One region of the Cellulosilyticum sp. ST5 genome, then DNA from elsewhere that is predicted to be linked to it. Evidence: riboswitches for the same ligand, from Rfam matches in the RefSeq annotation. Region 1 holds a riboswitch; each other region holds the start of a gene.
The links. Region 1 has a riboswitch for S-adenosylmethionine ahead of QTL86_RS15815 (CapA family protein). Riboswitches for the same ligand answer to the same signal wherever they lie in the genome.
Positions count from the first base shown of each region.

Region 2: linked by a shared signal. The riboswitch ahead of QTL86_RS18980 (pyridoxal phosphate-dependent aminotransferase) and the one ahead of QTL86_RS15815 (CapA family protein) in region 1 are both predicted to bind S-adenosylmethionine.
Region 3: linked by a shared signal. The riboswitch ahead of QTL86_RS09715 (methionine ABC transporter ATP-binding protein) and the one ahead of QTL86_RS15815 (CapA family protein) in region 1 are both predicted to bind S-adenosylmethionine.
Region 4: linked by a shared signal. The riboswitch ahead of QTL86_RS17710 (ECF-type riboflavin transporter substrate-binding protein) and the one ahead of QTL86_RS15815 (CapA family protein) in region 1 are both predicted to bind S-adenosylmethionine.

Region 1 covers NZ_CP132338.1:3,246,002-3,254,169, reverse strand. Annotated here, with positions in the region: gene QTL86_RS15830 (transposase) at 1-1,108, opposite strand, end outside; gene QTL86_RS15825 (helix-turn-helix domain-containing protein) at 1,375-2,298, shown strand; gene QTL86_RS15820 (Hsp20/alpha crystallin family protein) at 2,451-2,897, opposite strand; SAM riboswitch class I at 3,315-3,440, shown strand; gene QTL86_RS15815 (CapA family protein) at 3,578-4,918, shown strand; gene QTL86_RS15810 (methionine ABC transporter ATP-binding protein) at 4,938-5,963, shown strand; gene QTL86_RS15805 (methionine ABC transporter permease) at 5,941-6,612, shown strand; gene QTL86_RS15800 (MetQ/NlpA family ABC transporter substrate-binding protein) at 6,647-7,501, shown strand; gene QTL86_RS15795 (M20 family metallopeptidase) at 7,630-8,168, shown strand, end outside.
Region 2 covers NZ_CP132338.1:3,939,262-3,947,429, forward strand. Annotated here, with positions in the region: gene QTL86_RS18975 (trans-sulfuration enzyme family protein) at 1-896, opposite strand, end outside; SAM riboswitch class I at 1,255-1,368, shown strand; gene QTL86_RS18980 (pyridoxal phosphate-dependent aminotransferase) at 1,522-2,679, shown strand; gene QTL86_RS18985 (methionine ABC transporter ATP-binding protein) at 2,691-3,710, shown strand; gene QTL86_RS18990 (methionine ABC transporter permease) at 3,707-4,363, shown strand; gene QTL86_RS18995 (MetQ/NlpA family ABC transporter substrate-binding protein) at 4,418-5,308, shown strand; gene QTL86_RS19000 (FAD-binding oxidoreductase) at 5,365-6,729, shown strand; gene QTL86_RS19005 (trans-sulfuration enzyme family protein) at 6,811-8,025, shown strand; gene QTL86_RS19010 (phenylacetate--CoA ligase family protein) at 8,063-8,168, shown strand, end outside.
Region 3 covers NZ_CP132338.1:1,989,111-1,997,278, forward strand. Annotated here, with positions in the region: gene QTL86_RS09695 (L-aspartate oxidase) at 1-263, opposite strand, end outside; gene nadA (quinolinate synthase NadA) at 265-1,179, opposite strand; gene QTL86_RS09705 (MetQ/NlpA family ABC transporter substrate-binding protein) at 1,387-2,196, opposite strand; gene QTL86_RS09710 (methionine ABC transporter permease) at 2,225-2,884, opposite strand; gene QTL86_RS09715 (methionine ABC transporter ATP-binding protein) at 2,886-3,899, opposite strand; SAM riboswitch class I at 3,989-4,094, opposite strand; gene QTL86_RS09720 (deoxynucleoside kinase) at 4,149-4,802, opposite strand; gene QTL86_RS09725 (hypothetical protein) at 5,060-6,052, opposite strand; gene QTL86_RS09730 (DUF445 domain-containing protein) at 6,205-7,110, opposite strand; gene QTL86_RS09735 (N-acetylmuramoyl-L-alanine amidase) at 7,351-8,168, opposite strand, start outside.
Region 4 covers NZ_CP132338.1:3,656,741-3,664,908, forward strand. Annotated here, with positions in the region: gene recQ (DNA helicase RecQ) at 338-2,539, opposite strand; SAM riboswitch class I at 3,035-3,134, shown strand; gene QTL86_RS17710 (ECF-type riboflavin transporter substrate-binding protein) at 3,215-3,775, shown strand; gene QTL86_RS17715 (ABC transporter ATP-binding protein) at 3,922-5,637, shown strand; gene QTL86_RS17720 (energy-coupling factor transporter transmembrane component T family protein) at 5,625-6,455, shown strand; gene QTL86_RS17725 (radical SAM/SPASM domain-containing protein) at 6,833-8,168, opposite strand, start outside.

The sequences.
Region 1 (8,168 bases):
TAGTTTCCCTCTCAAACATAGTAAATTTCATATATTTTTCCATGCCATGTTCCTCACAATAAAGATAATTGTTATAAGAACCATATCCTGCGTCAGCAACAGGATACGTTGGATAATGACCATAAGTAGCATTAAACTTTTCCATTAAGGGTTGAAAACATTCCATGTCTGAAGCATAAGGTTTTGCGTCTATTACAGCTATATATTCATCACATATGGCAGCCTGCATATTGTAAGCAGGAAGGAGTTGGTCATTTCCCATATAATCACGTTTGATTCTCATAAAAGTTGCATCGTAATCAGTTTTTGAATAACTATTTCTTCGCTCTCCACATACTTCGATGTGCTTTGCATATTTCTTGAGGCGTTCTAGATACCCCTGCATTTCCTGATACTGTTTTTGATGGATACTTTTCTTATGCCCAGCTCCGGAAACAAATTTTGAAACCTCTAGATTTATTGCCTTCTGATAACTTTCAAGCAATGCCTCAACGTAATCAATCGCATATTCATCTCTTTTTTCTAACTTCACATTAAGAAAACTAAGAATCTCTGAATTCATTGTATCGATGAGTAATGAGATCTTTTCGAACACTTTGTTTCTATTTTTGATGCAAGATTTCTTCCATACCCAGGTATAGCGATTAGCATTAGCTTCGATCTTTGTTCCATCGATGTAAGTGTGATGTAAATCCACATGCTCTTGATCAAAAATATAAGAATTGATATCAATGAAGATTTGTTCAATTGAAGTCGTTAATTCATTACGAATAAAGTTGCCGAAAGTAGCAAAAGATGGAGCTTTCATTCCGTCAAGAAGATACATATATCTGATGTCTGTACGGCAGAGTTTTTCAATATTTCTTAAAGAACTAATGCCATGCTCCATAAAAGTGAAAAGTATAATCTTAAGCATTTTATCTGAATCACATCTTGGACGACCTATTTTGCAGTCCTTCTCTACAAAATATCGTGTTAGGTCAATGTGATCCATTACTTCGCATAAAGTATATACTGGATCTGAAATATCAATTATTTTTTCGATATCCAATGGTAATTTTAGCTGTCTTGGTGTAAAATTATCATTGGTATTTTTGTTTAGTAGCATAAATAAATTATACCAAAAAAATCGCTGAAGTCTTACGACCTCAGCGATTTTTTCGTTAGGGGAGTTTTTTTACATCCCCTTTTTTATTATAATAAGACATTAAAAGCCCTATAAAAATGGAGTTAAATATGCGAAGAACAAAATCCTTATATGCTATAATGATAATAGTCTTATTATAGAAGGCAGGAGTCTTGCATCAACTGATTTTTTTTGCAAGGTACTTTTTGAAAACTTGAGTTATACTACTGTTAGAGGTGAAATTGGTGATGGAATGGTTAAGTAAGATGAATGATGCTTTGGATTACATAGAGTCAAATATAACAGGTAAAATTGATTATTGCGAAGTTGCCCGTGTTGCCTGTTGCTCTTTGACGCGATTTCAAAGAATGTTTACATTCATGACAGATTTAACAATAGGAGATTATGTGCGGTTTAGAAAAATGTCTCTTGCAGGTGAGGATATTAAAAATACTGATATAAAGGTAGTGGATTTAGCTAATAAGTACGGATATGAATCTCCAGAGGCATTTACGAGAGCTTTTCAAGCTTTTCATGGTATGCCGCCAACGATTGTCCGAAAGCTGGGAATAGCCAAAAAATATCAGCCAATCACTTTCCAAATCAAGTTTGACGGAGGTAGTATCATGACTGGTTCAAAATCATTAGTTCGTATTGAAGAATTAAATCATATGAAAGTAGTTTCCTTTCAAGTCAATTGTGACAGACCTGAAACTTTGGCATGGAATCAATTACGAGAGTGGGCTGTAAAAAATCTGAATGACTATGAAGCTAGAAGATATATAGGTTTTGCACCTAATGGACATCACCCAACAGGGGAAGAAAATGATTTTCATGAATATAATGCTCAAATGGTTTTGCATGGGGAAGAAGGACTCAATACAACTTTGCTAGGCGCAAAGGTGAGTGATGCACCTAAAGGCCTATTTCTTGTGGGTGATGTGGTGTTGAATGAATTTAATGAAGATGGAACTTTAGATATAGGTTTATCCATGAAAAAATCATCACAGACTATATATGAGTGTATGTTGGATATGGGCGGCTATGATGTGGATTTTGACGGTCGAAATTATTTAGAAGAACATCTTTTTTCGAAGGAATGGTTTTTAGCTGACAATCCCTCGAAGGTACCAGTAGAATTTAAGTTTTGGCTTCCTATAAAAAAGAAATAGATTTTTCACTTTTTTTGAGTGAGTAAATTAAGAAATATTGTGATAGAGAGCTATCTAGCTCTCTATTTTTATTGTATAGGAAAGTCCTGCTTTCCTATACAATAAAAATAGACTGCTGCAATTTGGTGCAGTAGTCCTCTAAGTCTTAACTTTTATTGGATTTCAATTAATCGTTTTGCTTTGGGTACTTCTTCTTTTGGAATATTTATCTTTAATATACCCTCTTCTAGTTTAGCTGTAATGCCTTCTACTTTAACATCTTTTAAGCTAATCGCACGCTGCATAGAAGCAATGCGACGTTCTCGATGGATATATTGATCTTTTTCATCATTCATTTCTTCTTTTCGTTGTACGGCTATAATCAGTTGATCGTTCTGATAGTCGATGGCAATGTCTTCTTTTTTTACGCCTGGCATCTCTGCTTCAATAGCATAGCCATTAGCATCTTCTTTAATATCTACCTTAAAGGTGTCATACTTAAAATCCCTTAAGTTGAGAAGATCATTGTTAAAAAAGTCATCCATTACATGATAAAAGTCTACAAATCCGTTGTTGCTCCTTTGAACTGCTTGACGATTGAATGGTGTTAATCCAAACATATAAACTCCTCCTTTAAGAAACCTTTTTATAGTTTTGTTAGCACTCTCATTGGTCGAGTGCTAATTACACTTATAATATAGGCTTCTTAAATGTCATTGTCAAGTATTTTTTTAATATTTTTATAAAAATTTTGTATTTATAAAATATGCTTTCAAACCTTCATTCAAAAAGTAACTTATAGTGTCAGAAACAATCTATTACTAAAATACTAGGAATTAAAAATGTGGAAATTCATAGTTGTAAAAACCAAGTAAAACCAATACATGAGGTTCAAAAGCTTGAAAAATCAATATCTAGCTATAGGAAAAAACTATATTTTAAATATAAGCAATTTTATTGACAATATTCGACGAAGAATATATACTACAAAACATATTAAAACACTAAGAAATAAAAACACAGAAATAAAAAACTGTTTCTTATCGAGAGAGGCTGAGGGATAGGCCCTATGATGCCCAGCAACCGGACATTCCATAAGTGTACACGGTGCTAATTCCTACAAACGTAGAGTAATTAAAACTTTGAGTTTGAGAAGATAAGAAGGTGAGTTCTGCTTTATTTGAGCTACTTTCTTATCAATAAGAAAGTAGCTTTTGTATTTTATATAGTAAAACATATATAAGTTAGAACTATCTTCTACAGATGAAGGAGTTTCTAAAACAACAGGGAGGTGGAGTAAATGTCGCTAGCAGCTGAAAAATTAAAATATCGCTTATTAGGAGTAATCAAAGGCGATACTTATAGATATTCCCAAAATGTGCAGGGGGACTTTAGTAATTTGCAGCCAGGGGAGTTTGATTGGTGGAAATATAAGTATTACATAAAGCAGATTGAAAGAGCAGAGAAAGGTAGTCAAATTGAGGATTATTTTAAAAAGCAAGACCTTACATTTTCATTACCAGAGGCATTTGAGATAACAGGGAAATTTACTTTAACAGCGGGTGGAGACTTACTTTCAGGAGACCAGTTAACACCAGAGACAACCGAGCATTTCTGGGATGAGGTAGAAGATTTTTACTTTGATGGAGTAGACAGCATTTACGCTAATTTGGAAACGCCTATAGCTTCTTCTAAACCAGTACAGAATGCACCAAGAAGTGTTAATAGTACGCCAGAGCTTAATGGAACACTAGGTATGTTTGAAAGATATTTACATGGTGGAAGAGGGATTAATTTTTTCTCTACAGCTAATAATCACTGTTTAAATCAAGGAGAATCAGGGCTTATTGAAACCTTAGAATTGATTGATAAAAAAGGCTGTAAACAGGTTGGGACAGCTAGAAGTATAGAGGAACAAAGAGACATTCCCATCATAGAAAAGCATGGAGTAAGGGTAGCATACTTAGCTTATACCTTTACCTTGAACGGTGATCAAGTGCCAGCGGGAAAGTCATATTTAGTAAACTATGTCAAGCTGAATAACCCGGGAGAAAAGCTAGATTTAGTGAAGGAACATGTACAAATTGCTAGGGAAAAGAATGCTGACATTGTAGTTGCCTGTCTCCATTGGAGCTTAGAATTTGAATCCTACCCTATTCAAAACATCATCGATATGGGACACCGGGTATTAGAGGAATGCGGCGTAGATATTATTATAGGCAATCATGCTCATGTCGTGCAGCCTATTGAAAAGTATAGCTTCATAGATCCAATACAAGAAGTTAGGAAAACAGGACTGATTGCTTATTCGTTAGGCAACCTGGTAGGAGATTTTAATACGTTGAATGCTTTACTTGGGATTCTAATAAAGATTGAATTGACTAAAGGAATCCATAAGGAAAAAGAAGTAACGGTTATAAGCGATTTAAAGGTATTTCCTTATTATATCTTTAAGCAATATGAAAAGGGAAAATATAAGGAAATTAAATTATTAGATTTCATTAAATTGATAAACAAAATAGAAAAAGGGCAGCTTCCTTATGTGTTTACAAAGAAACAGCTCAAAGAAATTGCTCATTTAAAAAGACTATTTTTAAGGTTAATGCCAGAGGACAATGCAGGTATTCTAGAAAAAAACTAGGAAGAGGGGAGGAAAAAATATGATTAAATTAAGTCATATACATAAGACCTTTCATACAAAGGGTGCAAAGGTTGAAGCATTAAAGGATATTAATTTAGAGATAGAACAAGGCGATATTTTCGGAGTAATTGGCTATAGTGGGGCAGGAAAAAGTACGCTCATTCGCATCATTAATTTACTGGAGAGGCCTGATGAAGGAGAAGTAGAGGTAGACGGTACCATACTTACTCAAATGAATAAAAAAGAATTGTCTAGAGTGCGTAGTAATATCGGGATGATTTTTCAAGGCTTTAATTTAATGAACAGTATTAATGTTTATGACAATATTGCAGCGCCTCTTAAAAATTTAAAGTGGAATAAAAAAGAAATTGAAGAAAAGGTCAACAACTTACTAGAGTTAGTAGATCTAACAGATAAAAAATATGCTTATCCTAATCAGCTGAGTGGTGGGCAAAAGCAAAGAGTAGCTATTGCAAGGGCACTAAGCAGTGATCCAAAGATCCTGCTATGTGACGAAGCTACTTCTGCTCTAGACCCTACCACAACTAAATCTATTCTTCAGCTTCTAAAGGAAATTAGATATAAGCTGAATATTACCATTGTAATCATTACGCATCAGATGGAAGTAGTAAAAAGCATTTGTAACCGCATTGCCATTATGGAGAAGGGCGAAGTGATTGAAAGTGGAGATATTGTAGAAGTTTTTACTAGTCCTCAAAGTCAGGTAGCAAAAGACTTTGTTGCCCATTCTTCAGGGACCATCATTAACGAAGAAGATTTAGCGCAGTTTACAGGTATGGTATGCAAATTTAACTTTTATGGTGAAGTAGCTCATGAACCTATACTTTCAAAGTTAGAACGAGACTTTGATATTCAAGTTAATATCTTATTTGGGAATATTGAGCATCTTTATACAGGCATTGTAGGGAGCCTTATAGTTGAGCTTAGAGGTGATGATTGGCAGATACAAAAAGCGCTTGATTACTATAGAACATTGAATACAAAAGTGGAGGTGATTAAACATGCTACAGCAATTAATGCCTAATGTAATTGAATACTCAGCAGAGCTAGGAAAGGCTTTTAATGAAACAATGATCATGATTTCTGTATCAGGTCTATTTGCTTCACTCATAGGCATTCCAGTAGGGGTCATGCTACTTGTTTTTTCAAAGGACCATATTTGTGACAACAAATTAGTTTATTCCATTGTTTCTAAGATTGTAAATACACTAAGGTCTATACCGTTTGTTGTACTTATAGCAGCTATCCCAGGACTTACTAGAATGATTGTAGGAACAACCATTGGTGTTAAAGGTGCTATTGTGCCACTGGTAGTTGCCAGCTTTCCTTTTATAGCAAGACAAGTAGAAATGGCACTTCTTAAGGTGGATAGAGGTATTATTGAAGCTTATGAGGCTATGGGATTTTCAACATGGAAGATTATTACGAAAGTAATTTTAGTAGAAGGTAGAAAAGATATTATCTTAGCCATTACTGTTTCACTTATTAGCTTAATTGGTTATTCAGCTATCACTGGAACTGTTGGTGGAGGCGGACTTGGCGATTTTGCTATTAGATATGGTTATCAGTACTTTAAGACAGACATTATGATCGTTACCATTATTATTATTTTACTCCTAGTTTATTTGATTCAGGGAGTGGGAGATTTCATCTATAAAAAATTGGCTCATTAATAATAAATTATAAAAAGGATAGGGAGAGATGACAATGAATAAAAAGAAATTATTATCTATTATATTAACAGGTGTATTAGCATTAGGAGTTTCAGCATGTGGGACAGGAAAACCAACAAGCAATGAGGCAAGTAATACTACTCAGACAGAAAAAACAGATAGTGGGGAAAAAACAGTTCTTAAGATTGGGGTAAATGGTACAGATTTTCGCTTGTGGGATAATATCAATGAAAGGCTGGCAGAGTACAATATTGAACTTGAACCAGTGAGCTTTTCTGATTATATTAAACCTAATCTTGCTTTAGCAGACGGTGAAATTGACCTTAATGCTTTCCAACATGAACTTTATTTTGAAAATTTCATCAAAGAACATAGCTTAGACTTATCTTCAATCGGCTATACATTTATTGCACCTCTTGGCTTATATTCAAACAAAATCAAAAGCTTAGATGAAGTTAAAGATGGGGCAACTGTGGCTATTCCAAATGATGCTACTAATGGCGGAAGAGCATTACTTCTTTTAGAGTCAGCAGGGCTTATTACTTTAGATGGGACAGACAAAGTGACACCAACGACAAAGAATATTGCAGAGAATCCAAAGAAGCTTGAATTTGTTTCAATGGAATCTGTACAAATCCCACGTTCTTTGGCAGATGTAGACTTTGCAGCTATTAATGGTGGTGCAGCGACAGATGCAGGCATCTATGATTACATTTATAGAGAAGATCCAGAGCAAGAAAATGCACAGCAATATTTTAATGTCATTGCAGTAAGAACAGAGGATAAAGACAAAGAAGTATTTAAGAAGATAATGGAAGTCTACCATACAGATGAAACTAAGAAGGCAATTGAAGAAATTTATAGTGGCGCTTATATCCCAGTATGGTAGAATATCAATAGTGATGAGTTTGAATAAGAGATAAGTAGAAATGATGATAAATAGGGCTGCTACAAAATAGAATGAAAGGAAGCATTCATTTTGTAACAGCCCTGTATTTTAATAGAAGGAGATAAGACATGAAGAGTAAAAAGGATAGTTTATTTCAATATATTAATGAGCATCAAGAAGAGTATAAGACTATTGCAAAAGAAATATTTGCTCGCCCAGAAACATCTAACCATGAGTATTTTGCCAGTGGCATTTTGTCTGAGAAATTAGAAGAACATGGTTTTGTAGTAACTAGAGATGTAGCTGGACATCCTACAGGTTTTACGGCTGTTAAAAAATCTGAGAAAGCGGGACCAACGTTAGCATTTTTAGCTGAATATGATGCTTTAGCAGGTCTTGGACATGGCTGCGGGCACAATCTTATTGGTACAATAAGTACATTTAGCGCCATTGCCCTTAGTAAGCAGTTAGAGGAATTAGGCGGAGAGATAAGGGTTTACGGTACACCTGGGGAAGAAGGTGGAGAAAATGGTAGTGCCAAAGAAAGCTTTGTGGTAAAGGGTTATTTTAAAGATGTGGATATTGCTTTAGAATTACATCCAGGAAGAGTTAATACACTAACACCAAAATCACTGGCACTTGATCCAGTTGATATTGAATTCTTTGG
Region 2 (8,168 bases), 690 kb from region 1:
TTAACATTTTCTACGAGCTTTAGAGCGACCTCGGGGTCACTAAGTTCAAAAGAAATCATAGCGCCTAAACCTGGATAATAGATTTTACTTACCTGAGGTAGAGTGTGTAAGAAATCAACAATCGCTTTAGCATTAGCTTGAGCCTTTTCTAATCTAATAGCCAATGTTTTAATACCTCTTATAAGTAAAAAGCTATCTTGGGGACCAAGTATCCCACCTACAGCATTTTGTAAAAAGCCAAGTCGTTCTTTAAGGTCTTCATGAGCAACAACTACAAGCCCAGCAACCACATCACTATGTCCGCCTAAATATTTGGTGCCGCTATGAACAACAATGTCTATGCCGTGTTCTATAGGACGTTGAAGATAAGGGGTTAAAAACGTGTTGTCAACAACCGAAATGAGGTTATGACTTTTGGCAAGTGTACTAATTGCTGATAGGTCTGTGATTTTCATTAATGGATTAGTAGGTGTTTCAATAAAGATGGCTTTAGTAGTAGGCGTGATAGCTTTTTGAACAGCTTCAAGGTCGGAAGTATCTACTAGAGAATAAGAAATGCCAAGATGAACGAATACCTTATCGACTACTCGAAAAGTACCACCGTAGACATTATCAGATAGAAGAATATGGTCTCCTGTTTTAAAAAGCATAAGGACTGTAGAAAGAGCGGCTAAACCAGAAGCAAAAGCAAAACCAGCGATGCCACCTTCTAGATCTTTAATAAGTTCTTCTAAAGCCTGTCTTGTAGGATTACCTGTGCGTGCATATTCAAAGCCTTTATGTTTACCAATCCCTTCTTGTCTAAAAGTAGATGTTTGATAAATAGGAATATTAACTGCGCCTGTAAAGGCATCTTCAGAGATACCACCATGGATAACCTTTGATTCAAATTTCATAAAATAACCTCCTTTAAATTGGTAATAAATTTTACAATATATCAAATTTTTTAAATTAAAGAGAGTATACATCAAATTTAATTCCTAGTAAATATATTTATTTTAAAGGAATTAAAAATGTGACAGTCCAAAAAGAAAAAGTTATTGATAGTCAAAGACTAAAGCAAATAAGAAAATAATAATAAATAAAACTTATCCATTAATGGTTCTATAAAAAAAGAAATTCCTAGTAACTTCAAGGGAAATTAAAAAGAAAATAAAATAAAAAAATATATTAAAAAATAGTTGACAATTTAAAAAAATAAAAATATACTACTAAACATATAAAACAACTAGGAAATAAAACCAAGTGAATAATTTCTTATCCAGAGAGGCAGAGGGACTGGCCCAGTGACGCCCGGCAACCTGAACATGTTATAAAATGCTCAAGGTGCTAATTCCAGCAAACCAGAAGTGGTTTGGAAGATAAGAGTATGTAGCATAGTGAATTTTAAAAGCTGCTTTCTTATCTTAAGAAAGCAGCTTTTATAGTTTGTAAAATATTACTTTTAAATGAAGTAGGCAGAAAAACACGGAAAAATGAAAGAAACTACAAGATCAAGGTTAATTAAAGGGAGGAAACAAGATGAGTAAGTTAAGTCATAGATTAGATGGGTTTGGAGAATCCGTGATTAGGAAGATGACGCGTATTGCTAATCAACATGGGGCTATTAACCTTTCACAAGGTTTTCCTGATTTTGATCCACCTAAGGCATTAATAGAAGAATTACAAAGGGTAGCCATAGAGGGGCCGCACCAATATGCAGTGACTTGGGGAGCACAAAATTTTAGAGAAGCTTTAGCCAAGAAGCAAGAACATTTTATGGGGATTAAATTAAACCCAGATGAAAATATCGTAGTCACTTGTGGTAGTACAGAGGCCATGATGACAGCTATGATGGCTATTTGCGATAGCGGTGACAAAGTTGCTATCTTCTCACCTTTTTATGAGAACTATGTAGCAGATACAGTGCTTTGTGGAGCTGAGCCCATTTACATTCCACTTAAACCACCTGCCTTTAACTTTGATAAAGAGGAACTTGAAGCAGCTTTTAAAGCAGGTGCTAAAGCTTTGATTCTCTGTAATCCATCTAATCCAACTGGAAAGGTATTTACTAAAGAAGAGCTACTAGACATTGCACAGCTTGTTAAAGAGTATGACGCTTATGTCATTACAGATGAAGTTTATGAGCATATCGTTTTTGAACCATATAAACATCATTACTTTGCATCGCTACCTGGCATGTTTGAGAGAACTATTTCTTGTAGTTCACTTTCAAAGACTTATTCCATTACAGGTTGGAGATTAGGTTATGTAATAGCACCGAAGGTTATTATTGATCAATGTAAAAAGATACATGACTTTTTAACAGTAGGAGCAGCAGCCCCTCTTCAGGAAGCTGCAACAGTAGGACTTAAATTAGAAGATGACTACTATAAAGAACTTACAGCGTTATACGGAAAGAAAAGAGAGTTGTTCTTGTCAGGGCTTGATAGCATAGGACTTAAGTACTTTAAGCCAGAAGGTGCTTATTATGTCATGGTTGATATTGAAGAATTTGGTGTTTCATCAGACTACGAATTTGCAAAAAGACTTATTAAAGAAGTAGGCGTAGCAGCTGTACCAGGTTCTAGTTTTTTCAAAGAACCTGTTAATCAATATATACGTTTCCACTTTGCTAAAAAACCAGAAACACTAGAGCTAGCTTTAGAGAGATTAACGCAAATAAAAAAACATTTTTAGGAGGTGCTACAATGATTCGTTTTGAACAAGTAAATGTAAGCTTTAAACAAAAAAATCAAATCGTTAATGCCGTTAGTAATGTATCACTTCATATAGAACCAGGAGAAATCTTTGGAATAGTTGGGGGGAGTGGCGCAGGTAAAAGCACCTTAGTAAGAACCATTAATGGATTACAAAAGCCTACTTCAGGCAGTGTTTTTGTAGAGGGAGAGGATGTAACAAAACTTTCTTCTAGAGAGATTAGGGGATTACGAAAGAAAATCGGCATGATTTTTCAACACTTTAATTTAATCTCAAGAAAAACAGTAGGGGAGAATATAGAGTTTGCTCTTAAAGTCCAGGATTACCCTAAAGCTCAAAGGCAAACTAGAACTAAAGAATTACTTGAGCTAGTGGGCCTAGAAGATAAAGAAAATGTTTATCCAGCTAGTTTAAGTGGTGGGCAAAAACAAAGGGTAGGTATAGCAAGAGCTTTAGCAGCGAATCCAAAGATTTTACTTTGCGATGAAGCAACTTCTGCATTAGATGTGCAAACAACTGAGGAAATTGTGGATATCTTAAAAGGAATTAATGCTAAGTTGGGGATTACTATTGTGTTTATCACGCATCAACTAGAGGTAGCTAAAAGGTTGTTCTCAAAAGTAGCAGTAATGAGTCAAGGTGAAATTGTAGAAGTTAATAGCGCTTACGAGTTATTTGCTAGTCCCCAATCAGCATTAACCAAAAGATTAGTAAAGACTCAGATAAAGGTACCAGAGGAGATTATTAATGCAGCGAAGGGGGAAATCATCAAGCTGACTTATAGGGGTGACAAGAGCCTAGAGCCTATTATTGCTTATACCAACAAGAAGTATGATGTTGTACTTAACATTCTACATGGTCACATTGATTACATTCAAGAAAAGCCAGTGGGTGTCTTGGTAGTTAGTATAGAGGGAGAAGTTAAAGCTATTAATGAGGCACTTAAGTATATAGGAGAAAATATTGAAGAAATAGAATTAATTATTCCAAAGGAGGGTGAAATCGCATGAAAACAGGTGAATTAATAGAAGCTCTATGGCAGGCAACAACAGAAACTGTTTACATGGTAGGGATATCCATGATTATTGCAATCGTTTTGGGGACGGTTCTTGGCTTATTACTTTATATCACAGCTTCTCCTTTGTTACACAAAAATAAAGTGGTTAATGCAATCTCTGGATTTGTGATTAATATTATTCGTTCCATTCCATTTATTATTTTGCTGGTCCTACTTTATCCTTTTACAGATTTTTTATTACACACCACTATAGGAGCAAAGGCAGTAACCGTACCACTTACAGTAGCAGCAGTAGCCTTTTTAGCAAGACTTGTAGAAGGTGCTTTTTCTGAAATAGATAAAGGTGTGATAGAAGCTTCACTGGCTATGGGAGCTAGTGTTAAATATATTATTTTTGACGTGCTATTAGTAGAAGCCTTACCTGGTATTGTAAGAGCTATTACTGTGACATTAATTAGTATCATCGGTTATTCTTCCATGGCGGGAACTGTCGGTGGTGGCGGAATAGGTGACTTAGCTATTCGCTATGGCTATCAACGTTATCAAACAGATATACTCATTATTACCGTTATTTTATTAGTGGTAGTAGTGCAGCTTATTCAAATGGTGGGAGAAAGGATAGCCGTTAATTTAACTAAAAAGTAAGTTGGTTTAAGAAGCTATAAAAATTTAAAAATAAAAATATGGGGAGTGGAATATATGAAAAGAAGATTAGTTTATGGAATAGGTGCAATCATTTTAGGACTTGGAACTTTAGTAGGCTGTGGAAGTGGATCACAAGGAGCAGCAAGTACAGCTGGTGCAAGTAGTGATGTAAGTCAAAGCACACAAGTAGAAAAAACAACTATTAAGTTTGGAACCTGCCCAGGACCTTATGGAGACATGGTGAAATATGCGATTAAACCATCACTTGAAGAGAAGGGCTATAAAGTAGAAATTATTGAGTTTAGTGATTATGTACAGCCTAATTTAGCATTAGGAAAAGGTGAAGTAGATGTTAATGTATTTCAACATAATGTGTACTTTGAGAACTTCAAGAAAGAGCATCAATTAGAGCTTACAAAGCTCATTAATATTCCAACAGCAGGGCTTGGATTTTACTCTAACAAGTATAAAGATGTTAGTGAAGTAGCAGAGGGTGCTACCTTTACAGTTCCTAATGATGTAACAAATCTAAGACGTGCTTTATTAGAAGCACAAAAAGCAGGTTTATTAAAGATTGATGAAACAGTAGAAGTAGCTCAGTTTAGTGAAAAAAATGTACTAGAAAATCCACTTAACCTAAAGATTACACCAGTAGAAGCGGCGCAGCTTCCAAGAACACTTGATAGTGCAGATTTAGCAGCTATTCCAGGTAACTATGCTTTATCCGCAGGCATTGATTTAAATACTGCAATCTACAAAGAAGTCTTAGTAGAGGATATGAAGAACATCATCGCAGTAAGAACAAGTGAGGTAGACAGTAAGTTTGCTAAAGACATTTTAGAGATTGTTGAGTCTGAAGCCTTTAATAAAGTAATCGAAAGTAGTGAATATCAATTTAGTGGTTTCCAAAAACCAGAGTGGTATACCACCAAGTGGGGGAAATAAACCAACAAAGCTTCAACTAAAGTGTTTATAAATATGGTGAAAGAGGGGGGATAAAAATGTTCGAGCAACTGAAAGCATTAATTGAAGATGAAAATAGGGTCATTACAGCAGGCATAGATGAAAAATATTATTCAGACCATCTTGGCCATATTAAAGTAAAACCAGCAGCAGTAGTCATTGTAGCTTCTACAGATGAGGTTAGCAAAGTCTTAGACTTTGCTAACCTACATCATATTCCAGTAGTGCCAAGAGGGGCAGGGACAGGTCTTACAGGAGGGACAGTTCCCACAGAGGACAGTATTGTCATTGATCTGACCAAACTTAATCGTATACAGCATTTAGATAAGGAGACTATGACATTAACAGTTCAGGCAGGTGTCTTACTTGAAGAGGTTCAAGCCTTTGCAGAAAGTAATGGATTATTTTATCCACCAGATCCAGGAGAGAAAGCTTCTACCATAGGTGGTAATATCAGCACCAACGCAGGTGGCATGAGAGCTGTCAAATATGGTGTCACAAGAGACTATGTCAGAAGCATAGAGGTTGTCTTAGCCAATGGTAGCATTGTAGAGCTGGGAAGCAAAAATATAAAAGACAGTACAGGGCTAGACCTTAAAGATTTACTTATAGGTTCAGAAGGAACCCTGGGTATTATTACAGAGGCAAAGCTCAGGCTTATTCCTAAACCACAAATAGCAAGAAGTGTACTTGTGCCCTATCAAACTTTAGAAGAAGGAATAGATACAGTACTAGATATCAAAGCTTCAGGTATAGATGTAGCAGCTATTGAATTTGTCCAAAAAGAAGCCATTAGTTTATCAGAGCAGTATTTAAAGATTGAGTTTCCTACTCATAAAGGTAATGCATATTTGATTTTTACCTTTGATGGAGATACTGCAAGTTATGTAAGGGATAACTATGAAAAGGTAAGAGAGTTATGCTATCAGCATAATGCTCTAGATTTCTTGGTATTAGAGGATGAAGAGAGCTTTAAGAGAACTTGGCAAATCCGAGGTGCCATTGTAAAAGCTGTAGAAAGTGTCTCTGTACAAGAGCCCATTGATATCGTGGTACCCATTAATAAAAGTGCTGAGTTTGTAAAATATACACAAGAAATTTCAAACCGCCATCAAGTAGCTATTCAAAGCTTTGGTCATGCAGGAGATGGTAATGTACATCTATGTATTATTAAAGGGACACTTAAGGAGGAGGAGTGGCAAGAAAAACTACAGCTAGTGCTTGAGGACCTGTACCAAAAAGCAGCTGAATTAGGAGGACTTCCTTCGGGAGAGCATGGCATAGGGTTAACTAAGTTAAAGTACTACTTAGATTATGCTAATGAAGTACAAATCACCTTAATGAGAAATCTAAAAAGAGCATTTGATACCAATCAAATATTAAATCCTAATAAAGCGTTTTGAAAACTAGAAAGTATGCTTATAAATTATACATTTTAACAAAGGGTAGTAGTCCTTTTGTTTAACATAGGAGGGGGAAGAGATATGCCAGAAAGAAAATATGGAAATGAATTTGGAATTCAAACAAGAGCCGTTCATGCGGGAAATGATGTAGATCAAGATACAGGAGCTATTAAAAGACCCATTACTATGGCTAATAGCTATGAATTACCGTACGACCCAACTGACCTTAATTGGAGCTCAGCTGGGAAAGCACTTTATACCAGAAATGGAGGTGCCAATCAGCAGTACCTACAAGAGAAGTTGGCGGTACTTGAAGGTGGAGAAGATTGCGTTGTGTTAGCTTCAGGCGTTGCAGCATTATCAGGGACTTTCTTTGCACTCCTTAACTCAGGAGATCATGTGATTTTTGCCGATGTGACCTATATTGCAGTTTATAGATTGTTTAATGAATTGTTAAATACTAAATATGGTGTAGAAACAACCCTTGTAGATACTAGTGATTTAGCAGCAGTAAAAGCAGCCATTAAGCCTAATACAAAATTGATTCATATTGAAACACCAGGAAACCCAACACTAAAAGTAAGCGATATTAAGGAGCTTGCCAATATTGCACATGAGCATGGGGCCTACCTATCAGTAGATAATACTTTTGCATCCCCATACAATCAGAGACCTATAGAGTTAGGAGCAGACTTAGTGATTGAAAGCTTAACGAAGTATATTAATGGTCATGGCGATGCTATGGGCGGCGCCGTAATTGGGTCTACAAAGCTTATAGAGCAAATCAAAGCCCAATCCATGATTAATTTAGGAGGAACCATTAGTCCATTTAATGCATGGCTTATTATGAGAGGGGCAGTAACCTTACCACTTCGTATGAAACAACATAATGAAAATGCATTAAAGGTAGCTAGGTATTTAGAAAGCCTACCCTTTGTAAGTTTTGTGGCTTATCCAGGCTTAGAAAGCCACAAGGGTCATGAGATTGCTAAGAAGCAAATGATAAATGGCTTTGGAGGCGTATTATCCTTTGGACTTAAAGCAGATCATGATGTTTACAATAAAGTAACCAGCTATTTAAAGGTGATTACCTCAGCAGTTTCATTAGGTCATGATGAGAGTTTAATCGTATTTCTAGGAGAAGAAGATGAAAGACAGTATTTGTACCCAGAAGCTTTTCATAATGGGTTCTATAGACTAAGCGTGGGTATTGAAGATATAGAAGACATCATTGGAGATTTAGAACAGGCTTTTGAAAAAGCAGGGTTAAATGGTTCTGAGATTATTAAGAAATAAGAGAAAGCACCAACTATAAAAATTGGAGGGGTTTATTATGAGCAGAGCATATTGGAATGAAGAGATAGAAACTATTTCAAGGGAAGCATTAGAAGTGTATCAGCTAAAGCAATTAAAGGAGCAGCTTACAGAATCCTATACAA
Region 3 (8,168 bases), 1.3 Mb from region 1:
ATTTCTCTAGATTCTCGAATCATGGTTTCTACAGCTGTTCTATCATTTTCATATTTTCCTGCTTTTAAGGTATCTTCTACATAACTTTCAAAATCCCCCGCATCTTTTAAAACACAAATGCCCCCTTGTGCTAAAAAAGAGTTACTTTCTTCTAATTGACCTTTGGTAATCATTAAGATGTTTACAGTCTCAGGTAAATGAAGTGCACAAAATAATCCTGAAACACCTGTCCCTACAATGACTACATCATATGCTTGTTTCATTTTATTTTGCCAATTGATGCATCTTACTAAGAGCACCTTCTGCCTTTCTTCTCATTTCTTCGTCTAATTCAATAGGATGCTTTAATGTATCTAGGGCATGGTAGACATCCTCTAAACTAATGCGTTTCATATTAGGACAAAATTGTCTGTGACCTACGGCATAAAATTGCTTGTGAGGATTTTTCTTTTTAAGTTCATATAGAATACCCATTTCAGTCCCAATAATAAATTTCTCAGCAGGGTCATGAGTAGCGTAATCAATAATACCTGAAGTGCTTCCTACATAATCTGCTAATTCTGTAATGACTTTAGGGCACTCTGGATGAACTAGAACCTTGGCCTCTGGTTGCGCAGCCATAGCAGTCTTTAAACTTTCTACTGTAATACTTGTATGTACATGACAAAAACCATCATTAAAAATGAAATTTTTTTCTGGTAATTGCTCAGCAATATAACGACCTAAATGTTCATCTGGTATAAAGAAAATATTTTTTTCGGGTAGCTGACCCACAATCTCTAAAGCATTAGAGGAAGTGACGATCACATCGGCTTCTGCTTTAATCTCTGTGGTTGAGTTAATATAGCATACAACCGCTAAATCTTTATAAGCCGCTCGCATTTCTCTAATCTTTTCTATTTCTATCATATGAGCCATTGGGCAATCAGCATGCTCCTCTGCCATAACTACCTGTTTATAAGGATTAAGAATCTTAGCACTTTCCCCCATAAATCTAACACCGCAAAAGATAATCAGTTGTTCTGGTCTATCCATGCATACTTTGCTTAAATAATAAGAATCTCCTACGTAATCTGCTATTTCTTGCACGGAATCATCTACATAATAATGTGCTACAATAAGTGCATTTTTTTGTTTTTTTAAAGACCTAATTTGCTCTATTGTATTAACTACATTCATTTTCTCGCCTCACTTATCAAGTTATACTTTATTTAATATAACATCATCCTCTTAAATAATCAATACATGTGTAAAGACACCTACTAAGTCATTTTGTTGAATTCAAATTTCTTCCTATTTAATGTTATTAATCTCATAGCATGGTACTAAATAAAAAAGAGCTGTTGTATTAACAAATAAAATTGCTAATACAACAGCTCTCTATCATTAATTTAAGCTTACCACTGAACCTTGGTACTTCTCTGCAATAAAGTCTTTTACTTCCTTGCTTCCTAAAGCTTCAATAAGTGCTTTAATATCTTCTCTATTTTCGTCGCCTTCACGTACAGCTAAAATATTAGCATAAGTTTGGGCCATTAAAGAATCTGCTGCCTCTTTTGCTAGAGCATCCTCTTCTACATTAAGTCCACCTTGAATAGCATAATTACCATTAATAACTGCAAAATCCACATCTTGAAGTGTACGTACAAGCTGAGCTGCTTCAATTTCTACTATTTCAATGTTACGAGGATTTGAAGTAATATCTGTTTTAGTTGCTGCTAAACCTGCTGACTCATCTACAGTAATGATACCTAAATCTTGAAGAAGCATTAAAGCTCTTGCCTCATTAGTTGTATCATTGGGTACCGCAATTTTAGCTCCATCTTTGATATCATCTATACTAGATGATTTTCCTGGATAAATGCCAAATGGCTCATAGTGGACAGCTGCTACTGATACAAGATGTGTACCATTCTTACTATTAAAATCATCTAAATAAGGTTTATGTTGAAAATAATTAGCATCTAATTCTTTATTTTCAAGTGTTAGGTTAGGCTGCACATAATCTGAAAACTCCTTAATTTCAAGATCATAGCCTTTTTCTTTCAAAATAGGTTTTGCTACTGCTAGAATCTCTGCGTGTGGTGATGTAGATGCTCCTACAACAATTTTATTACTTGCTTCACTTTTGCCACAACCTGCAAGAAGTGAAAGTGATAATACAGCTACCAAACTTAAAGTTAATAATTTTTTCATTTTATTTCCCCCTGGTTTTCATTAAGATTTATTTTCTTTTATCTTGCTTTGTTGCTATTTTCATACCTATACCTTGAATACATTGAACGATAATGACTAATAAGATTACCGTTACTAACATCACTTCTGTTTGATAACGATAAAAGCCATAACGAATGGCAATATCTCCAAGACCACCACCACTTGTAAAGCCAGCCATTGCTGAATAGCCTAAAATAGTTGTAGCTGTAATAGAAGCACCTATCCATAAAGAAGGTTTCGTTTCAGGTAACATCACTTTCCAGATAATTTGAAAAGGTGTAGCTCCCATAGAAAGAGCTGCTTCGATAATGCCGTGATCTAATTCTTTAATAGAAGACTCTACCATTCGCCCGATAAAAGGGGCTGCTGCTACAACTAAAGGTACAACAGTTGCTGTTGACCCTATAGTGGTTCCCACCACCCATCTTGTAAAAGGTTGAATAAAAATAAGTAGAATCAAGAAAGGTACTGAGCGTGTTATATTGACTATCACATTTAAAATGCTGTTAAGCCATTTACTAGGCAATAAATTTCCTTTTTCTGTAACAACTAAGGCTATACCCAAAGGTAAACCTATCATATAAGCTAATAAAGTAGAAAATAAGGTCATGTATAAGGTCTCGAATATCCCTATTGTAATGGTTTTAATCATTTCAACATCCCACATTTTACATAACCTCCTCTACAATTAGTTCTCTTTGTCTTAAGTAATCTAAGACACGCATTGCTTGACTTGTATCCTCTGGCAATTGAAGTACCATTTGTCCCATTGCTTTATCTCCTACCTGTTTCATATCTGCATAGATAATATTGACATGAGCCTTACACTCTAAAATCATACTTGCTATAGCTGGATCATAAGCTGAACTGCCATCAAAAATAATGCGTGCACATTTCGTGCCTATGTACTGACTAGGTGGCATGCCATTTGGATAAACGAGTTGCTGCCCTACTTGACTTTGAGGATGAGTGAACACTTCTTCTACTGTTCCAACCTCTACAATTTGACTATCTGCAATAATGGCAACATGAGAACAAATCTCCTCTACAACCTTCATTTCGTGGGTAATAATAACAATGGTAATACCAAACTTCTGATTAATTTCTTTTAGCAATGCTAAAATAGATTGAGTTGTACTTGGGTCTAAGGCCGATGTGGCTTCATCACATAAAAGCACCTTAGGATTAGTAGCTAATGCCCTAGCAATGGCTACTCTTTGCTTCTGCCCTCCTGAAAGCTGTGAAGGATATGATTTCGCTTTATCACTTAACCCAACTACCGCTAATAACTCTTTAGCTTTTTCTCTTGCTTCTTTTTTCTTCATACCTGCAATTTCTAATGGAAAACAAACATTATCTTCTGCTGTACGTTGCATCAACAAATTAAATTGTTGAAAAATCATACTCATAGACTGCCTGGCTTTCCTAAATTCTACCGCACTTAATGTACCTAAATCTTTTCCATCAAAGTATACTTTACCTTTGGTTGGCTCTTCTAGATAATTAATACATCTTACGAGGGTACTTTTTCCAGCGCCACTCATACCAATGATGCCATAAATGTCTCCTTTATAAATATCTAAGTTAACATCTTTTAATGCCGTGAATGTTCCTTGATCTACTGAATAGGTTTTACTTAAATTCTGTAAAGATATAATTGGCTGATTGAATACTTTCTCCATTTTTTCCTCCTTCTAGAAACAAAGTAAACCTCTCTTATTTTTAATGATCACTAAAAATAAGAGAGGTTTACTTTGCTTTGATTCATCCGCCCTTATCTTCCAGAACCTTAGGTTCTGCAGGAATTAGCACCTTTCACTTAAGTGTGGTTGCTGAGGTATCCTAGGGCCTGTTCCCTCCACCTCTCTAGATAAGCTTTTCTATTGATACTTAGTATAATCATGTTAATTTGAAAAGTCAAGAAATAATTTCTATTTTTTTCTAATCATCTTTAATTTGCTTTCTACTAATGCTAATACTTCTAACGCATCTTCCCTGCGGCTTACTACATCATAGCGATCCATATCAATGACTACAACTTCACTGGCATGATAATGACTCATCACCCATTCATCATATCCTTCCCATAGTTGTCTATAATAAGCTTCAAGCTGTGCATCTAATTCATAGCTTCTACCACGTTTCATAATACGCGATAGCACTGTTTCAAATGATCCCTTTAAATAAATCATTAAATCAGGTGCTTTCTTAGGAAGTTCCTTTAACTCTTGCATCATATTATCTAACAAACGATCATACATTTGAAATTCTAAATCCGAGATTCTTCCTAGGTCATTATTAACTTTAGCAAAATACCAATCTTCATAAATACTACGATCAAGTACGTTATTATCATGATACAATGCACTTTTAATACTTCTAAAACGTGTATCTAAAAAATGTAATTGTAATAAAAAGGGATATCTTTTCTTTTCTATTTCTTCTTCACTTGAAGTATAAAAAAGAGGTAAAATTGGATTATTATCTACACTTTCATAAAATACTTCCGTTCCAAAATGCTCTCCTAAAAGCTCTGCAACACTGGTTTTTCCCAGACCTATCATCCCACCAACAACTAGCAACATTCTTCACCTATCCTTCTCACTTATCTCAAAACAACTTCTTCTATCATAAGTGTTTACATAATCATTGTCAATTGATTGATAGGCATGTTTCATTTGGACTTATTTTCATAACATTATAGACTTACTTTTAAAATCATAACCTTCTGCTATTGCTAAATCACCTATCATCTATTTACAATTCTTTATTATCTATTATCATGTGATTACATCAAAAAACTGTGTTTAAAAGCTCTCACTTTTAAACACAGTTTTCTATCTTACTTCCAATCTTTCAAAATGTTGATATTACTTGCTTCATAAACTGTATCACGCCTAAAGTTACCAGTTTCTTCATCATAAACACAATCAAATGTCATCATACCTGCTCCAGCTTTATACTGAACTAATACATGTACTCTTTCATAATCGTTATAATCTATATAAACTAAATATTCTAAGCCGCCTAATTGAATATAACTTTTTTCAAATAACGGATAAATATCATCACCTTTTTTGACAACTAAGGTCCAAACTTGGCCATCATCTAAAAAATAACTGCCATCATCCGTTATTTCTCCTTGACAGTAGACCTCAATGGTTTCATTGCTACCATCTAAATCAAAATCTACATCAAAACTACTAAAACGATTTAAACCTTCTAAATATGTAGCATCTTGAATAGGTGTAATCATTTCGCCTGAATGGGGCATCCCCATATCATCTGTTTCAAGCTTTAGATATTCAATACCTTCATGACCATTTTTCCCATCTTCAGCTATAACATAGTCAATACTTTTATTTTTGTAGGTCACTGTAATCATAATCTGCGGAATACCTTCTGGTCTTACAGCATACAGAAGTAGACCATAACCTTCTGGTGTTCCTTCTTTTGCATATAAGGTATCTTTTGCAATAAAGCGTTCACCTGTATACTCTACTTTGCTAATTGTAATTTTTGAACCGTTATATTTGGGTATAATCATTAGATTATCTTTTGTATCCATCTGTTTATAGGTTTCTACCTGAGGTAAGCTATTGATGGCTTCCTGATCTGGCGCATTAATAACTAGCCCTAGTTCAGTAATATTGTTATTATATTTTTCAAAAGCGCTATTATAGCTACTTTCTGTTGTTTCTGCTGTGGCGGTAGGTGACGGGCTTTCAATTTCCTGTGTTGGCTTTGGCCCATTCTCCCCATTACAACCTACTAAAAATGTACTTACAATTAAACTCATAATGAGAAAAACTGCCCATTTTCTTTGCTGTCTCATTGTCCATCTCCCTTCCTGTTATTGCGACTTTATATACTTCCTCTTATTGAATCTTACCACTAATCCTAGGTTTATTCAACACTATTCTAGTCAATATGCCTATCCCCTATGAAAATCAGCACTTTTTCTAATCATAAATAACTTTTTATCTCTTAGAAAAAACTCATTACACACCCCATAATACCACCAAGTAAAGCGCCTAACCATACTAGCCTATTAAGTTCTTTATTCATAATCTCAAGAATTAAATTTTCCATTTCTAAAGTATCAAATGCCATAATGCGTTCTTCTATCATCTGAGCTAAATCTAACTTTTCAAGAGCAGTACTAAGCCCATTTCTTACCAAACCTTCATAAGATTTAATGACTACTTTTTTGATGATGTCTCTATAGGGATCTAGCTTGGTTACCCAATCTCCCACCGAGGTTTCTTTCAGGTTATTACTTTCCTCCTCTACAGCTTGTCTTATAATTCCTTCTGCTTCATCTACAATCATTTGAGAAATAGCCGGTTCAATCTTATCACCTAGACTATCTAACATTTGGTCTTTTACTAGAAAACTCATAGGTCCTAATAAGTGGCTTAATGCACCACCTTTTAACGTTCCTATTAATTTATCTACAATAATCTTGCCTAGTTCCATATTAACAACCTTTGTGTAAATAAGAGAAGTGGCATTTTCTTCGGCTTCGCATAATAAAAAAATAGCCCTTTCTTTACCCAAAAATTCGTTTCCTATTTCTCCTAATTTTTTGTCATTAGCTTGGTACGTGTCAATATAGTAGTCTACCTTTTCTTCTAATCTCTCATATATTTCTGGTTTTAATAGTGCTTTTCTAAATACTTCTTCATTTAAAAGCTCTCTACTCACTACTCTTCCTATACTTTTGGCAAGACGTTTTTTTTCTTTTGGAATAACTCCTGGCGTAAAAGGTAGTGTATAACCTCCTATAGTAATTGGATTTAATGGTCTAAATAACATCTTAATGGCAATACCATTTGTAATATAACCAATAATAGCACCTACTAAAGGGCCTAACAAAAAGTTCCAGTTCATCTCTTTCTCATCCTTTCCCTATGTATCTTTCATAAGCCTGTTGATTCTAACTTATTTTCTTACTTATTTCTAGTATTTCCCTTTTATTTACGACTCATACTTTATTTATCAATTAGTTTGTTTATACCATAGATTTATTAAAATTTCATGAAAATAAAGTGTAAAATAAAAGAGAAAGTATTCCCTCTATAAAGAATACTTTCTCTTTTATTTACTAATCTAATTTAACACACTAGGATGCTACAAAAATCTAAAGCTCTCTACAATACTTTCATAAATAGCCTGGGCCCATTTGTTTGTAAAGGCCGTACTATTAAGCAAAGCTGCTTCTGCTGAGTTACTAATAAATCCTGTTTCAATCAGTATTGCTGGCATATTGCTTGTACGTAAAACATATAAGTCTGAACGTGCTTTAATCCCCCTATTAATCATGCCACATTTATTAACTAAAGCGTTTTGTACAATTTGAGCCACTTGTTTTCCTCTTGTATCTGTAGTACTAGGGAAGTACAGTGTTTCCGATCCTCTAATCGAAGCTGAAGCTGAATTATTATGAATACTTACAAATAAATCCGCCTCGATATCATTCGCTAAAGTTGTTCTAAATTGGAGCGTCGGATAAACATCTGTTTCTCTTGTCATATAAACTTTAATTTGTGAATCGGCCTCTAATAACTTATAAAGTGCCATGGCTTGCTTATAGTTAATCCCTTTTTCTGTTATACCATTACCTACTGCTCCACTATCAGAACCACCATGACCTGCATCTAACACAACAATTTGATTATACTTTTCCTTTGGTCTAACCATTTGTAATGAAATTTTCCCATCTGATTCATAGAAATTATACGCATATACCTTTTGGGTTACTACTGTGATTTTAGTTGTTCCATTAGTAGCAACTTGTATTTTATTAATTCTTGTATCATTAATAACCATGTTATTATTTTTGAGGACACTGCTATAATCTTTGCCAAGATCAAATACTAACGTCTTATTACGATAATCATCTGTAACTTTAATAGCATTCTTATTTAAGCCAGGTATGTTAAAAAGTT
Region 4 (8,168 bases), 410 kb from region 1:
ATCCTACTATGAATTAATCAATTTGTCATTGGAAACTTAATACTCATACATCTGCTAAGAGAATAGAAATAGAACGTTTATACTTCTCTCTTTTTACACTTACAATAGTATATAATTTTCAGATATACATTGTTTTTCCACAGATTTATGTTAAACAAACGCCACTTATCCACTAGTTATCCACATTTCCTCTTTGTTATGCACAATTGTATACAATCGCATTCTTAAAGTCTTTCTTTAATATAAAGTGGTTCTTTAACCATTTAAAGTATTACTTTTATTAGTTTAATATCTAACTTAAATAACTTTAGTATCAATCAAAGCATCATGTTGATAGCTATGATTTGCCATACTTTATAAGTGCAAACTTAATAGCAGTATACGTAACTTCTTCAGGTAACATTTCTTTAATCGGTTTAAGCAGGGTAGCACCACACTCTTCAATAGCTTCTATAATTTGTTCCTCATATTCTGATGGTATAAACTGTGTAAAATCTATCGGTAATCCTTCTTGGACACATTTTATAAGATGATTTTCCACTGTCATCTGAGTAAGATTTCTTTCATCAGCTATTTCATGAATTCCCTTTCCCTGCATATAAAGCTCATAGGTTAATTTATGACTATCTCTAGGTGATGATTTCTTTGGTATGGTATTTCCATCTAAAGTAGCTTCTCCCTCCAGATTAGATAGTGGTTCGGAATGTTTCTTACTTAATGAAGCTAACGCTTTACTAATATCTATATTATTCTCATCTACATAAGTTTTAATAATGGCTATAAAGTCTTGGCCATATTTGTTTAACTTATGTTCTCCTACTCCTGATACTTGAAGAAGTGCTTCATCTGTTGTAGGATATCTACTGCTCATTTCCTTTAAAGTGGTGTCTGGAAATACCATAAACGGCTGAATATGCTGTTTATGAGCAATATCATATCGTACACTTCTAAGTTTCTCAAATAAAACTAGGTCTACCTTTGCATCTAATCCAGATCTACTTCTTACTGGTGTTGTTTCTTTGACTAAAATACGCTTAATGGTGACTGGCTTTTTTCCCTTTAATACTTCATAACTCGCTTCTGTAAGCTGGATAATAGGATATTGGGTGCCTACTAATTGTAAATAGCCCTCTGCTACTAAAAATGAGATTAATTCTTTAATTGTATCTTTTGGATAGTCCTTCATTACTCCATAAGTAGTAAGTTCATTAAATTTGAAGCTTTTGATTTTTTGAGTATTTGATCCCTTCAGTACATCTGCTACCTGAGTACTACCAAAACGTTCTTTCATTCGTTTAACGCAACTCAGGATTTTTTGTGCTTCTACTGTGATGTCCGATTCTTCCGTATCATTATTACAGCTACCACAATGATGACAATCTTCTTCTAGGGTTTGCTGACCAAAATAATTTAAAATATAGTTTCTAAGGCAACTTTCAGTATTACAGTAATCAACCATGCTATTTAACTTGTCATATTCTATTTGTCTGCCCAATCCATTAGCATTTTCAATTAAATAACGATTAGTCATAATATCTTGTGTACCAAAAAGTAAAATACACTGTGCTTCTTCTCCATCACGACCCGCACGACCTGCTTCTTGATAATAGCCTTCCATATTCTTAGGCATATTATAATGTAATACGAATCTTACATTGGGTTTATCTATCCCCATTCCGAAGGCATTAGTCGCAATCATCACTGATACTCTATCATATAAAAAGTCATCTTGATTGCTACTTCGCTCAGCTTCACTTAAACCCGCATGATATTTTGTACATGGTAAACCTAACCTAAGTAGTCTTTCATAGAGATCATCTACACCTTTTCTGGTTGCACAGTAAATCACACCACTTTCACCAACATGTTCTCTTAGATACATTTCAGTTTCGTGAAGTTTATTTTCTGGCTTTCTTACTTCAAAATAAAGGTTAGGTCTATCAAAACTACTGGTTAACTCAAATGGTTTATTGAGTTCTAAAAGCTTAATAATATCTTCTTTGACGAGGGGCGTCGCTGTTGCTGTAAAAGCGGCTACAATCGGTCTCTTAGGAAGAGCGTAAAGTATTTGACTAACTCTTCTATAACTAGGTCTGAAGTCATGTCCCCACTGACTCACACAATGGGCTTCATCCACTGCAACCATAGAAACAGGAACCTCCCTTATTAAATCCATAAAACTCTCAGTCTCTAGACGTTCTGGTGCTACATATAAAAGCTTGTATGCTCCCATTCTAGCATTGGCTCTAATTTCTCTAAATTCTTTTGTACTTAGAGTAGAATTAATAAGCTCTGCTTCAATGCCGTACTCTTTAAGTGTATCTACTTGATCTTTCATCAAAGAAATAAGAGGAGAAATAACAATAGTCACTCCATCCAATAAAAGTGCTGGTACTTGATAGCATATGGATTTCCCCCCACCAGTTGGCATAATCCCTAATGCATCTTTGCCTGATAAGATAGCCTGAATCAATTCTTCTTGCCCAGGTCTAAAGGCATCATAACCATAATATTTCTTTAGTATATTTAATGGATTCATTTTACTTTCTCCTTCTTTTCTCTATTTATTGTTTCGAAATACTCTACTCTCACCCATTCTTAACAGTATAATCCACGTCTCTGAATGTGCCATAATCTTAAATATAGCCTTGTTCTCTATTTATCCATTATAACCATAATGACGCACCACTTAAACATATAAACTTTTTCCCTCTATTTTATATTGTCCTATTCATTATTTACTAGCACCGGTGAATTGTACGGCCCTCCTAGATTAAATAAAACACTCATTTGACTACTTTATAAATTTTATTATAACGGTCACTTCTATTTTTAATCATTAAAATTCGCTGTATTGCTTGCTTCACAATTTATTTTATTACTTATTTTCACTATATAATAATTCAAAAATATTTTTCACTTAGAATTCTTGATGATTATTTTAAAGCTATTTCTATTTCTTTACTTTAATTCCATAATAATTCAATTGACACTAATCACTTTACATAATATTATATTTACATATGAATATACTTGCTTATCACGAGTGGCGGAGGGACTGGCCCTATGAAGCCCGGCAACCTGTATAATATCAAGGTGCCAAATCCAACAGTAAACAAACTGGAAGATGAGTATAGACCGGTCAAAGCCTGAGTTTATACTCAGGCTTTTTTGCGTTTAAAGGAAATCATCTATTTTAAAAACAGGAGACACAATGAAAAATAACAAAACACTTTCTATACGTACAATTGTAGCCATAGGAATTGGATCAGCAGTCTTTTTAATCTTAGGACGTTTTGCTTCTATTCCTACGGGGATTCCCAATACAGAAATTCAAACAGCTTATGCTTTTTTAGCATTAATGGCTGTGCTTTATGGCCCTCTAGCTGGTGCCTCTATCGGATTCATCGGACATACATTAAAGGATATTACAGCTTATGGGTCACCATGGTTTAGCTGGATTATTGCTTCAGCCGTAGTTGGACTCATTATTGGTTTTTCAGTTAAAGCCTTAAAACTTCAAGATGGCTATTTTGGTAAAAAACAACTCATCCTCTTTAATTTATTCCAAGTTATAGCAAATGGAATGGCTTGGGGGATTGTTGCTCCTACTTTAGATATACTCATTTATGCAGAACCAAGTAATAAGGTTTATATTCAAGGAGCAGTATCTGGAATCTCTAATATTATAACTATCGGCGTATTAGGTTCTATTTTATTAGCTTCTTATGCTAAAACTAGAATCCAAACCGGAAGTTTAAAACTTGAAGACTAATATAACTTGCGTTCTAAATGTCTATTACAACTTCAAAGCTGTTTACATTTAGAGCTCATTATCCAGAGGCTACAGTTTATAATATTGTATCTTGAAGATGATTAAATATTATGAGCGATAGTCAATAGATACAGAAAGGAACAACTATGAAAAAACCTGTTATTGAATTTAATAACTTTAGCTTTCAATATAGAGTACAATATGAACCTACTTTAAAAAACATTAACTTAACTATTTATGAAGGTGAAAAGGTACTCATCTTAGGTCCTTCTGGTTCAGGAAAAAGTACCTTAGGTGCTACTTTAAATGGCCTTATTCCTTTTAGAACAGAAGGTACATCAACTGGTAGTTTAAAAATCAATGGTAAAGAAACTGCCAATCTTAGCCTATTTGAACTTTCTCAAATGGTGGGGACGGTTCTTCAAGATCCTGATAGTCAGTTTATTGGACTTACTGTAGGCGAGGATATGGCCTTTAGCCTAGAAAATAAATGTATCGCACAAAATGAGCTGAAGACAAAAGTAAGTGAAGTAGCTTCTATTGTAGAGGTAGATGATTTTCTAAATGTGGCACCTCACTCTTTATCTGGCGGGCAAAAACAACGTGTTACTTTAGGCGGTACCCTTGTAAGTGATGCCGATATCTTGCTTTTTGATGAACCTTTAGCTAGCCTCGATCCAGCTACTGGTGAAAAGGCTATTGACCTAATTCATCAAGTACATGAGCAGACTGGTAAGACTATTATTATCATCGAACATCGTTTAGAAGATGTTTTACATCGACCTATAGACCGTATCATCGTTATGAACCAAGGTCATATTCTATTAGATACAACCCCAAATCGATTATTTAAAGAAGATACCCTTAAACAAAATGGTATTCGTGAACCACTCTATATTACAGCACTTAAGTATGCGGGATGTGATCTTAAAGCTTTTGATAAAGTTGAACCTTTAGATCAAATTAATCTTAAAGGATGTAAAGAAAAACTTGAAGCTTTTATGAATAATACATTAGAAATTAAAGACAAAGTTAATGATGATGTGCTACTTGAATTTGAAGAAGTTAACTTTAGCTATGATAGAAGTAAAGCTTTACTTAAAGATATTAACTTAAAACTTTATAAGGGTGAGATGCTAAGTATCGTAGGCAAAAATGGCGCTGGTAAGTCTACACTTTCAAAACTGATTTGTGGTTTTTATAAACCTACTAAAGGTAGACTACTCCTTAAAGGACAGGATATGAAACACTTAACCATTAAAGAACGCTGCGAATCTATCGGTGTTGTACTTCAAAATCCAAATCAAATGATTTCTAAACCAATGCTTTATGATGAAGTTGCACTTGCACTTCGTAATCAAGGTTTACCTGAAGCCGAAGTAAAAGCACGAGTTTATGAAACACTTAAAGTATGCGACCTCTATCAAATGCGTAACTGGCCTATTTCAGCACTGAGCTTTGGTCAAAAGAAACGTGTAACGATTGCTTCTATTTTAGTAAGTAAACCCGAAATTCTTATTTTAGATGAACCAACTGCCGGACAAGACTTTAAGCATTATACAGAGATGATGGAATTCTTGAAGTCACTTAATGATGAAGGCATTACAATCATCATGATTACTCATGATATGCATTTAATGTTAGAGTATACAGATCGTGCTATTGTTTTAGCCGATGGTGAAATTTTAGCTGATAATACTGTGACTCATGTGCTTACAACTTCAAACATCATTACACCAGCTCATCTTAAAGAGACTTCTTTATATTCACTTGCAGTTAAAGTAAAACTTGAAGACCCTAAAGCTTTTGTTCAAAGCTTTATTAAAGAAGATAGAAGGAGAAGAAATCTATGCCAAATGTAACGCTCGGATATCTTGAGGCAGATTCCCCTATTCACCGTTTAACTGGAGCTACTAAACTAATCTGTTTAATTTTTTGCTCCTTAACTGCTATGCTTACTTATGATACAAGAGTATTAGCTATGTTACTTATATTGAGCTTAATTTGCTTTAAAGTATCTCAGATTAAGTTTAAGGATGTGGCTTTTGTAGTTTACTTTATATTAGCCTTCCTTTTAATTAATAATATTGCTATTTTTATTTTTTCCCCTATGGAAGGTTGTAAGATTTATGGTAGTACTACAGTATTATTTAAAATAGTAGGGCCCTATACCGTAACTGTAGAGCAATTATTCTATCAGCTCAATGTAACACTTAAGTATTTTGCAGTTATTCCAATTGCTTTATTATTCATTGTAGCTACTCACCCAAGTGAATTTGCTGCTTCTTTAAATCGTATTGGAGTAAGCTATAAACTTTCTTATGCAGTAGCTATTGCCTTAAGATATATTCCAGATGTCCAAAGAGATTATAGAGAAATTGCTTTTGCAGCGCAAGCAAGAGGAATTGATCTATCTAGTAAAGAAAAACTAACAAAACGTATTAAAAATATGAGCACCATTTTGATTCCACTAATTTTTAGCAGCTTAGAACGTATTGAAACCATTAGTTGTGCTATGGAACTTCGTTCTTTTGGAACTCATAAGAAACGTACTTGGTATAGCAGTAGGCCTTTTGCTAAAAGAGATTATATTGCTATTGTAGGAGTCGTTCTACTATTTTTAGCTTCTTTATGGATTACTATGAAAAATGGTAGCCGCTTCTATAATCCTTTTGTATAAAATCATTAAAAGAATTTATTCAGAGGCATAATAGCTTCTCACTGACTATATAAATACAGGTTGCCTCAAGATTTTGAGGCAACCTGTATTGTGTTTTCTTTTATATTATCCACAATTTGTTTTGTTTTAATAAGTACTTATCCCCTTTTTCTTTAGTTTTCCACTGAATAACTTGCACTCACTGCTCCGCTTACAAAAACTATTATATATATCTTTTTGTAAGGTAAATTATAGAACAGCATTTTTTCTAACCTATTAAGTCCAATATATCCATTACAAAATGAATACAAAAGAAATGATACACCTTACTCCTCTAACTTTATATATCCTGTAAAGGTATTAATATTAAATAACCTTACTAGATATTTTCAAACTTGCTAAGCTAGGAGGTCATTTCTCCTTGCCTCTCTTTGTAGATCATTAAGCTTTATTATTATCTTCTCTAGCATTTGCCTATTTAACTCACATAAGCTTTCATCTAGTTCAAACGGGCTTCCATTAGTAATAGCATTCATACCTAAGCATGCAAAACATGCTGTATGTGCAAAGCACTTACTGCACTTCTCATTTTCTATTTTATTAAACTTTAAATATCTACTTATCATATATTCAAATTGTTGCTCATCTAATACATTCTCGTTATAAATAGATCCTCCCCACTCATCTTTCATATCTGTTAATACAGAACAGGGGTAAATATCACCATTGGTACTAACAGATAATGCATTAATTGCTGCATCACAAATATACTTAGATGGTGTCTTTTTAGTGAGTGACTCCAAAATACAATCTAAAAAAGTATACGATAGCCCCTCTCCTTTTTCCGAAAGCGCCTCATCAATAGCATCTAAAAATTCATCTAGATTATCTAACATTAACTCCTTAATAGGTTCCTTTTGATTACATCCCATGGGGACAATATGAATATCTACATCCCCAATCTGTTGCTTAATACTTCTTACAATATCCATAACCTTCATTTGATTTTCCTGATGATACTTATGATAGGTTACCTCTATACTTGCTGGCTGTGAAGTGTATTGTTGAAGCTTTCTAATATTGTCCATAACAACTTGAGCCGTACCTTCTCCATTAGCAAATACTCTTGCCACATCTTGTGCTTCTTTGGTGCCATCAAAACTAATAGTTACTTGGATATCATACTTGTTAATGAGTTCAATCAATTCATCTGTTACTTGTGTACCATTAGTAACCATTCCTAAATATGTTTTTTGCCCTGTCTTTTCATTTTTTTCATATACATACTCACATACATACCTGATAACTTCCATATTTTGAGTAGGTTCCCCTCCAAAAAGAGCCACTTTTTCAATGGTATCAAAATGATTAAAAAATATCTCTAATGCGCGATGTGCCGTCTCTTGCGTCATTATTTGTCTAGATGAATGGTATTTACCTCCATTTGCATAACAATATTTACATCTTAAATTACAATCGTTACTTATATTTAATGATAATTTTTCGAGGAATAGTTTTTTAGTACTATATTCATCAACTAAATAATCATTATCTCCCAAACACACTCGTATCTTTTCATTAAATGCATCATACTGGTCCCCACTTATCTCTAATCTAGAAATAATACTTTCCCTGCTCACCCCTTCTTCTACTGCATTAATAAAATCTTTCATGGTTCCATTCACAACAAAATACCTTAATGTTCTTGGAAAATATGCTATTGTGCATGAGTCT